One region of the Halobacillus sp. Marseille-Q1614 genome, then DNA from elsewhere that is predicted to be linked to it. Evidence: riboswitches for the same ligand, from Rfam matches in the RefSeq annotation. Region 1 holds a riboswitch; each other region holds the start of a gene.
What was found. A riboswitch is a leader RNA that binds a small molecule or an ion and turns the genes downstream of it on or off. The one in region 1 is predicted to bind S-adenosylmethionine.

Region 1 (3,278 bases):
GACGAGCGATTCTCCATTTATTAACAAGGATCAGCCCTCTTAAATGCCGAATTATTAAATACAGCATTTAAGGGGGGATTTTATGCATGCGATTCAATCTTGGATCGAATCAGTGAACGATCGATCTGACCTGCTGAAAAAGTGGAAAGAGCGGCCGATTGTATTGTTTTTTCATGGTGAACAGGAAACGGTTCCTTTAACGATCAGCACACAGAACGTAAGAATTGATTACGATTATGAATTTCATTGTCCTGTGCATGTTCATGCTCCTTCGCAAATCATCGAAAAAATGCTGGAAGGAGAAGTACAGCTTTCAAAATTACCTGCTGATCTAGGAAAAATCGAGGGCAAGCTGCGAGATATTCTTTATGTTGAATCTTTAATGCTGCTGGCTAGATAAGGGTCCCAATCGCTTTCACAATATCCAGGAAGTCAGCTTTATCGTTAAACTGAAAAGCCAGTTCTCCTTCTTGATTTATGATCACAGTAGTGGGAACTCCTTTAGCTTTATATAATTTGTAAATTTTTGTACCTCTATCTGTTAAAGTAGGCTGCGTCAGAAATTTATCATAATAGTCTTCGGCGTCATGAATACTTCTTTCTCTGCCTGTAACGTTGATCGTCAGCATAGAAACTTTGGAGTGATCCATCGTTTGAAACAGCTGTTCTTTTTTAGGCATGTCAATCCCGCAATCAGTACACCAGGAAGCCCAAAACGTAAGGATTACAACTTTTCCTTGTTGTTGGGAAAGGGTAAAGTTGTTTTCTGAATCTATATAAGGCAGTGTAAAATCAGGAGCAAGTTTCATTGTATGTTCACCTCTGCATAAGAATTGACGATTTCTCCTTACCATGCTAACATAAATCGCACTTCGTTAAAGAATTGAATATTTTAAATTCTCTTCTCATTCTTTGAGAAGATTTTTTATTGACAGCATCTTAAGTTAAATGCTAAACTCCTTCTTGGTGCTTAAGTTCGATAAATTGATAATTGAATAAAGGAATCCTCTTATCCAGAGAGGCGGAGGGACTGGCCCGATGATGCCCGGCAACCATCAGGATCTTTTTAAAAAAGAACTGAAGTGGTGCCAATTCCTGCAAAGTGAAACCTTTGACAGATGAGAGAACAGATTGAAACTGACTACGCTTTTCTGTTCTTATGCAGAAAAGCGTTTTTTAGTAAGGGAGAGTGACATCATGATATCTATTGAAGGTTTATCTAAGGTTTTTAAGACAAGAGATCGAGACGTTAAAGCAGTCGATAAGCTGGATTTAACGGTCGATAAAGGAGAAATCTTTGGAGTAATCGGGTACAGCGGTGCCGGGAAGAGTACGTTTATCCGGCTCCTTAACCGCCTCGAAGAACCATCCGAAGGTGCAATTAATATAAACGATCAAAATATTATTGAACTGAGTAAAAGTGAACTGCGGGTAGCCCGCCAAAATATCGGGATGATCTTTCAACATTTTAACTTATTATGGTCTCGTACAGTTTTCGATAATATTTCTTTTCCATTAGAAATAGCAGGAGTACCTAAAGAAGAACGTGCCAATAGAGTAAGTGAGCTTATTGATTTAGTTGGGTTAACCGGCAGAGGCCAGTCTTATCCCTCTCAATTAAGCGGCGGTCAAAAGCAGAGAGTGGGTATTGCCCGCGCTCTTGCTAACAACCCGGAGGTACTGCTTTGTGATGAAGCCACTTCCGCACTTGATCCAGAAACGACGGACTCTATTCTCGATTTATTAGTAGACATTAATGAAAAACTTGGACTTACTATCATTTTAATTACTCACGAAATGCATGTTATCCGTAAAATCTGTCACCGTGTTGCTGTTATGGAAAGCGGGAAGGTAGTCGAGTCAGGTGACGTTCTGGATGTGTTCCTTCATCCAAAAGAAAAAGTAACAAAGCGATTCGTTGATCAGGTGATGGGAGACCCGGATCGGGAAGATTCCCTGAACTTAATCCAGGAAAGGTACAAGAACGGTGAAATTGTACAGCTTCATTTTATTGGAGAGAATACAAACCAGGCGTTAATAAGTGATGTCTCGAGAAAATTCCCTGTCGACGTAAATATCCTGCATGGAAAAATTACTCAGACTCAAAAAGGAGCCTACGGAACTATGCTTGTTCAAATCGTAGGCGCTGAGGCAGAGATCAGCCGTGCTATAGAGTATATTCGAGAAACATCTGTTGAAGTGGAGGTCAGCCCTAATGTTTAATCAGCTATTTCCCAATGTAAAAGCCGAAGATATCGTTGAGGCAACCTATGAAACCATGTACATGACGGTGATATCTGTAGCTGGAACTTTTATTATAGGTCTTCTGCTTGGGCTGCTTCTTTACTTATCAGGTCCAGGCGGCATGTGGCAAAATAAAGCATTGAATTGGATCACCTCTGCTTTAGTCAATGTTTTCCGGGCTATTCCTTTTATCATATTGATTTTACTGCTGTTCCCTTTTACAGATTTTCTTATGGGAACGATTCGAGGTCCTAAAGCAGCCTTGCCGGCTCTTATTGTCGGAGGCGCCCCATTTTATGCCCGTCTTGTAGAAATTGCCTTAAAAGAGGTGGACAAAGGGGTTATTGAAGCTGCTAAATCTATGGGAGCGAAATACAGAACAATCATTTTTAAAGTCCTGCTTCCTGAGTCTATGCCGGCCTTAATTTCAGGGATTACGGTAACGGCCATTGCTTTAATAGGATACACAGCTGTGGCTGGTGTTATTGGTGCAGGCGGTCTAGGGGACTTTGCTTACTTCTATGGTTTCCAGCGCAGAGAGTTCGATGTCGTTGCTGTATGTACGATTTTAATTGTGATCATTGTATTCATCTTCCAGTTCATTGGAGATATTTCCTCCAGAAAACTGGATAAAAGATAAACATAAATATTTAGGAGGTAACAAAGATGAGAAAGTTTTTAACAAGTTCTATTTTTGCCCTGCTGCTGCTCGTACTTGCAGCTTGCGGTTCATCAGATGATTCATCAGAGGAAGGACCTGGCTCTGAAATTACTGTAGGAGCTTCCAGTACTCCTCACGCGGAGATTTTAGAAGAGGCTAAGCCGCTTCTTGAAGAAGAAGGAATCACCCTTAATATTGAGCAGTATCAGGACTACATCCTGCCGAACCAGGACCTGCATGAAGGAAATATCGATGCTAACTACTTTCAGCATATTCCTTATTTAGAGGACCAAATGGCTCAAAATGATTTTGATTTTGCTAATTTAGGCGGTATTCATATAGAGCCAATGGGTATCTATTCTAAAGATTTTCA
Region 2 (3,278 bases), 3.0 Mb from region 1:
ATTAGAAGGATCGGCTTCCGCATAGCCTCTTTCCTGGGCTTCCTGCAGGGCACGTGAAAAAGGCTTGCCTTCGGACTGCATAGCCGTCAGGATATAATTGCTCGTTCCGTTTAAAATTGCTTCTACTCCCGTAATTTGATTAACCTGCATTAATTTAGAAATGAGTCCAATGATCGGTGTGCCGGCAGCAGTGGTCGCTTCATAACCGATACCGACATGAGAATTGGCCTGTGCTAATAAAGAAGGGCCATAAGCCGCAAACATCACTTTATTAGCTGTTACGATATGAATTCCACGGGCAATTGCCTGGGACAGATAGGTGAAGCTCGGCTCCTCTCCGACCGTAGCTTCGAACACAATGTCTGGCTTAAGAGACAGGATATCTTCAAAATGGTCCGTCACAAATAGATGTTCTTTAATCGGCCGCGGCTTTTCTAAATTTTGAACGAGTACGCCGCAAACCTCAATTTGATCCCCGGCTAATTTTGCTAACTCTTGCTGCTTCTCAAATAAAATATCATGAACTCCCTGGCCGACTGTACCGAAACCAAGGATCGCTGCTCTAATCGTCATCCTGCATTCACTGCTCCTTGTTGATTTTTTCTTCGATCCATGAGCCCCATTCGTCGAATTCTACTAAGAATCCATCGTGGCCATAGTCTGTTTTTACATGATGGTGTTCACTGTTGGGCACATAGCGGCTGAAGGTTTCGATAAGCTCCTTTGGATACAGAAGGTCGTGTTCAAAGCTTATCGTGTACAGCTTCGCTTTGTACTGCCGTGACACTTCCTCTAAACTTCCTCGTCCGCGGCTGATATCATGATGGTTCATCGCTTCAAGTAAATAAAGGTAACTGTTAGCATCAAACCGCTGTTTGATTTTTTCACCTTGATAGTCTAAGTATGATTGAATATTATAAAGTGATTCCGTCTGGCTTCTTGCAAATCGTTTTTGAAAAAGCGTGCCACTGCGGTAAGTAACCATTCCAGCCATCCGGGCGATTTCAAACCCGTTCAGTCTGTCCGTTTGTTCATAATGGCCATCATTAAAAGAAGGATCGTCCTGAATGGCGCGTGCACCAATATGGTTAAAAGCAATGCCATAATCGCTTAAGTAAGGGGTTGCGGCCATACAGAAGAGCTGTTTCATAAAATCCGGGTACAACAGTCCCCATTCTAACGTCTGCATTCCGCCCAACGATCCGCCGATGACCGCATGAACATTGTTTATGCCAAGCTTTAACAAAGCAGCATGCTGGGCGTGGACGATATCTCTAATTGTAACGGGAGGGAACTTCTGCCGGTAATAGTCATTCGTTTGCGGGTCAATGCTTGCCGGGCCTGTAGATCCATGACATCCTCCAAGCACATTAAAGGTGATGATTTGAAATTTGGATGTATCAATGGGGCATCCATTACCCACCAGGCCTTTCCACCAGCCCGGGCTCTCCTCTGTTCCGACGGCGTACTGGTTTCCGGTCAAAGCATGGCAAATGAGTATGACAGGGGCGTCACTTGGGCCCGATCGTTCATAAGCAAGTTCAACATTAGAAAAAGTGTGTCCTGATTCAAAAGTAAAGTTATGAAGAGTAACGGCGGTATTTGTTTTCTGGTTAGAGATATTTTTAATCGACACAGCAGGATTCCCTCCTCGTATTGCTTTGACTGCATATAAAAAACCCTCTTCTAAAAGAATAAGAAGAGGGTGATCGTTTAGGTTTCCTCCTCTTATCTTTCAGATCTGATTAGATCTGTAGGAATTAGCACCTTTTCAAGCCGTTGCTTGAAGGTTGCCGGGCGTCACAGGGCCTAGTCCCTCTGCCACTCTAGATAAGAGTTATTAAATTAGTCGTCCATATAAGGTATGTTACGAATTATAGAATGAGAATTATTTATTGTCAAACTATTTTTATGCTTTTTCGTACGTTTGAAGCAGAAGCTGCCTGGGAAGATACAAATTAAGACGATAATTAGGATGAAGGAGAGATTAAAGAATGAAAGAATACAGCGTATCACCTAATAAAGATGTAACAGGCTGGTTTGTCAAAATTGAAGACGTAGCCCCAACGGACGAGTATGATGAGCGTGACACAGCGATTGCCAAAGCAAAGGAAATGGCAGAACACAACAAACCGAGCCGTGTATTAATTTTAGATAAGAACCATGAAGTAGAAGATGAAATTAAATATTAATCACCACAAGCTCCCATGACCTGGGAGCTTTTTAATATGGATCAGCTTTTTTATACGAGATTTCTATTGAAAGTAAAGGCAGTGTTAGATCAAAAAAGGAAATCTGAGAGACTCCTGCGGAATAACGATCGGGCAGGACAAGCGCAGAGGCTTGAGCTAAAAGGAACGTGAGTATGCTGAAATTATGGATTTAATGAGGGAAAAGCGTTAAGCTGATCGTATCAATAGTAAAGGTGTGCAAGCGATGGAACAACAAGCAGATGTCATAATTATAGGAGCCCGGGTCGCCGGGGCCAGCCTGGCTATTTTACTAGGTAAGATGGGGAAGAAAGTAACGCTGGTCGATAAAGCTCATTTTCCGAGTGATACATTATCTACTCATCACCTTTCTCACTTAGAGTATTTAAAAAAGTTAGAAGTTCTCAAAGAAGTAGAAGCCACGGGCCTTCGTAAAATCACCAGAATGCGTACATATATAAAGGACAGCTTTATTGAAGGACCTCGCTCTTCCTATACGCTTATACCAAAACGTGCTCATCTGGATCAAGTATTAATAAAAAAAGCACTGTCTTTCCCTAGTGTGGAACTGTTAGAAGGAACGCAGGCAGTCCATTTACTTAAGTCAGATGGCCGGGTAAATGGAATCGTCATAGTGGACAGCCATGGGAATAAGCAGTACCTGAAGGCTCCCTTAGTTGTTGGAGCTGATGGGAAGAATTCAAAGATTGCCCACTTGGCAGGAGCAAAGAAGTATGGAGACCATTCTCCGATTCGGCCTGTTTTCTACGGGTATTATAAAAACATTACACCCTTATTAGAACCGACTACAGAAATATTTTTAAACGACGGGAGGATAGGATTTTTATTCCCGATGGAACAAGGGAGGGACTGCTTAGGGCTTGAAGTCTGGCCGGAGGAGTTTCAACAGCTTGCCAAAAACCAGGGAAAATTCGAAGAAATCTATCGCACGTATTATGGGATGGAGAAACGGATGAAAGAAGCTTCTTTACAAGGAGAGATTATTGGGACACCAGGCGTTCCTAATTTCTTTCGCCAGGCGGCGGGGAAGGGCTGGGCTCTTATCGG
Region 3 (3,278 bases), 2.0 Mb from region 1:
TTTTTGGGTGAGCTGCTTGATTGGGTGAGTAATTTTGTAAGTAATCATACTAATCATCAGTACCCCTAACAGCCCGACTCCTATCCCCACCAAAATGCTTGTGTAGGCGGTTTTTCTGACCTCCTGGAATAAGACTTCACTTGGTGTGATTTTCACTAATTTCCAGTTTTGAAGCGGTCCTGTTAAGGTTTTGGATAGAATTATATCTTCACTTTTTCCTCCTGAGGTGTTCATCTTCTGTTTTATGTCAGATGTTACTGGCTTGCCGATAAGCTCTTGGTCGTTTGCGTAAATTACATTGGCATTTTCATTAACAAGCATCACGGTTTCTTCGTCTTCCTGCAGGAGGTTTTGGCATATTTGAGCATAGACATCTAAATCGATGTCTGTCGTAAGGATGCCGAGAAATTCATTAGACAGCACGTCTACTATTTTATGGTGAAAGGTCATCACCGTAGAGTTGTCCGATTGGGGGACAATCGCGGCCTCATTATAATTTTCAATCGGATGAGGCGGTTCCAGGGGGTATTTAACGTTTGTATCATAAAGTTCGTTTATCGTATTTTGCTCTAAAAAGTCAGGCTTTGATTTCCGTGCGCTGACCATTCCATTATAAACAGCTAACGATTCTTTACCCTTATCGAGATATAGCCGGACCTGCCGGATTTCTTTTCGCATGAGAAAGTAATTTTCTAAGCTTTTTTCTAAATAGGCTGAATCATCTATTTCGTTATTGAAGATCCGAAAAAGCTCGGGGTCGCGATACAGAATATAAGGAAGATCAATCATCTCATTGAAATATTGTTCGAGTTCTTCTGAGCTTTCCTGAATTTGTTCGCGGCTGTTCTCAAGTTCATGCTGCTCCACACTATTTTTCGTGTAGCTGTAGATTAAAAAAACAGATAAAAAATAGGGGAGAATGATGAACATTAGCAGCATGATTAATAAGCGGCTTTGAATGCTTTTCATTTTAAGGAGCCCCTTTCACGAGAGAGCCAATGGAAAAACAGCTGTTCGAAAAAGCTGATAGTTCCTTTTCTCAACATGTGGTCTGGTCAGTATTCCTGTATAATCTCCTAAACTATAACAAAAAGCCCGAAAGCGTCAATTCTGTCTCTATAGTATGAGAGAGCGTGAGAATCCCGGTGGCCTCAGCACTTCGCGAACGCTTCCACAAAATGTAACCGCTCTAGTGAAGCTGGAAAATGAAACAAATAGACTAGGAGGATGAATAGATTTCTGGGGTTCTCATATTGAAATGGTATACATTTTTACTATCTTGACTATTTTTAAATCAATTGGTAGAGTTGTGAAAAATGTAAATAATTCTTATCCAGAGAGGTGGAGGGACTGGCCCTTAGAAACCTCAGCAACAGGTCTATTTAAACACTGTGCTAATTCCAGCGGGTGATCTTACCTGATAGATAGGAGCTTCTTTTATTTGTCGGACACGCACTCGTTTGGAGTGCGTTTTTTAATGTATAGCAAGTGGATATATATGTTTAAAAGAGCGACATCCAGATCCAGCACCCAGACACTCGCGTCATAAGCAATCCGCCCTGCTAAAAGGGAAGGCCGCCTTCCTCCGGCCGTTTTGCTTATGCGTTTCGTGTCTACCATGGCGCTTTTAGCCTTTGTTCTGTATAGGAAAGCACGTAAAGAAAAGAGGAACCAGATATGTCGAACCAAACCAGTCAAAAGCACAATCCCATTGATTCAATTTTGCAAAAGTATTCCCTTGTCATTCTTGATGGGGCGTTAGCGACGGAATTAGAAAAGCACGGATGTGATTTGGATGATCCGCTTTGGTCAGCACGAGTCTTGCTGGAAAAGCCAGAAGCCATTGTCCAGGTACATGCGGATTATTTCCGCAAAGGAGCAGATGTAGCTATTACGTCAAGCTACCAGGCGACAATTGCTGGGTTTGCTAAGCGCGGTATTAAAAAAGAGGAAGCAATAGACTTAATTAAAAAGACGGTTCATCTAGCAAGACAGGCCAGAGATGAGGTTTGGAATGAGGAAGAAAAAACAGACCGTTCTAAACCTTTGGTTGCTGCCTCTGTAGGACCATATGGAGCCTATCTTGCAGATGGGTCTGAATACGCAGGGAACTACGGCGTGTCTGATAAATGTTTAGCAGATTTTCACCGTCCAAGTATGGAAGCCTTGATTGAAGCAGGGGCGGATCTTTTAGCTATAGAAACCATCCCGTCTTTTCAGGAAGCGCAAGTACTTGCTTCCTTACTGGAAGAATTTCCGGGTACATCTGCCTGGCTGTCTTTTTCCTTAAGAAATGGAGATGCCATAAGTGATGGTACGAATCTAAAGAGATGTGCAGAAACATTTAATGATCATAACCAGATCGTAGCCATTGGTGTAAATTGTGCCCCAGTCCCTTCTGCTATAGAAGCTGTGAAAGAACTGCGTAGAAACACAGTGAAGCCAATTATTGTTTATCCGAATTCAGGAGAAACTTATAATCCTGAAACGAAAACATGGCATGGGGAAGAAGCTTGTGACCCATTCGATATTCAGTCGGAAGCCTGGTATGAAACGGGCGCGCGCATCATTGGCGGGTGCTGCCGAACAACACCAGAGCATATTGAATCGCTAGCTAAGAAATGGAGATAACTTTGTGCCAGGAGGATGATTTAGGATGATTGATTATAATAATCGAACGTTCATTTCTGTGGAAAATACGGAGAATGGGGAAGTCTCTTCAAAAACTTATTTTCACTATTACCAGGAGGGGCGCATTCTTTACGCAGATTACGAGGGCGGAGACATCGTAAAAGGAAAGCTGGTTGGAATTGTGAATGCAGATGATACATTAGAGTTCCGATACAACCACATTAACATCTCCAATGAAATAAGAGGAGGGAAATGTAAGTCCACGCCGGTAATAACGAATGATGGGAAAATAGAGCTCCATGAAGAGTGGCAATGGATCGACCAGAAGCAAACCGAAGGCAGATCGGTTATCAGAGAGGTTTAATACATAAGAGGATCCTTTTTGGATCCTCTTTTTTGTGTTTAAAGCCGTTTTAAACTTTAACCATATGTACATTTACATCAAAACGCTTCATGTCCTCTTCAAAATCAGCCGGTATATGGTTGTCTACGATACAAAAGTCTATCTCTGCCAGATCAGCTACTTTTGCAAAATTCACTTTGCCAATTTTACTATGATCGGTCAATAAAATAGTGTGCCTGGAGTTCGTAATCATCATCCGCTTAATCCGCGCTTCGGTAAGGTTAGGGGTGGTAATCATCCCTTC

Region 2: it holds a riboswitch for S-adenosylmethionine, as region 1 does, so the genes downstream of both, HUS26_RS18150 (homoserine O-acetyltransferase) here and HUS26_RS02895 (methionine ABC transporter ATP-binding protein) in region 1, are expected to answer to the same signal.
Region 3: it holds a riboswitch for S-adenosylmethionine, as region 1 does, so the genes downstream of both, mmuM (homocysteine S-methyltransferase) here and HUS26_RS02895 (methionine ABC transporter ATP-binding protein) in region 1, are expected to answer to the same signal.

Annotation. Positions count from the first base shown of each region.
Region 1 is NZ_CADDWH010000001.1:597,653-600,930, forward strand. It holds gene HUS26_RS02885 (hypothetical protein) at 83-400, shown strand; gene HUS26_RS02890 (TlpA disulfide reductase family protein) at 393-809, opposite strand; SAM riboswitch class I at 1,007-1,125, shown strand; gene HUS26_RS02895 (methionine ABC transporter ATP-binding protein) at 1,198-2,223, shown strand; gene HUS26_RS02900 (methionine ABC transporter permease) at 2,216-2,884, shown strand; gene HUS26_RS02905 (MetQ/NlpA family ABC transporter substrate-binding protein) at 2,911-3,278, shown strand, end outside.
Region 2 is NZ_CADDWH010000001.1:3,622,144-3,625,421, forward strand. It holds gene HUS26_RS18145 (homoserine dehydrogenase) at 1-573, opposite strand, end outside; gene HUS26_RS18150 (homoserine O-acetyltransferase) at 581-1,636, opposite strand; SAM riboswitch class I at 1,726-1,837, opposite strand; gene HUS26_RS18155 (DUF2188 domain-containing protein) at 1,995-2,192, shown strand; gene HUS26_RS18160 (NAD(P)/FAD-dependent oxidoreductase) at 2,437-3,278, shown strand, end outside.
Region 3 is NZ_CADDWH010000001.1:2,596,932-2,600,209, reverse strand. It holds gene HUS26_RS13020 (sensor histidine kinase) at 1-969, opposite strand, end outside; SAM riboswitch class I at 1,327-1,431, shown strand; gene mmuM (homocysteine S-methyltransferase) at 1,678-2,631, shown strand; gene HUS26_RS13010 (n-acetylglutamate synthase) at 2,657-2,995, shown strand; gene HUS26_RS13005 (DeoR/GlpR family DNA-binding transcription regulator) at 3,045-3,278, opposite strand, start outside.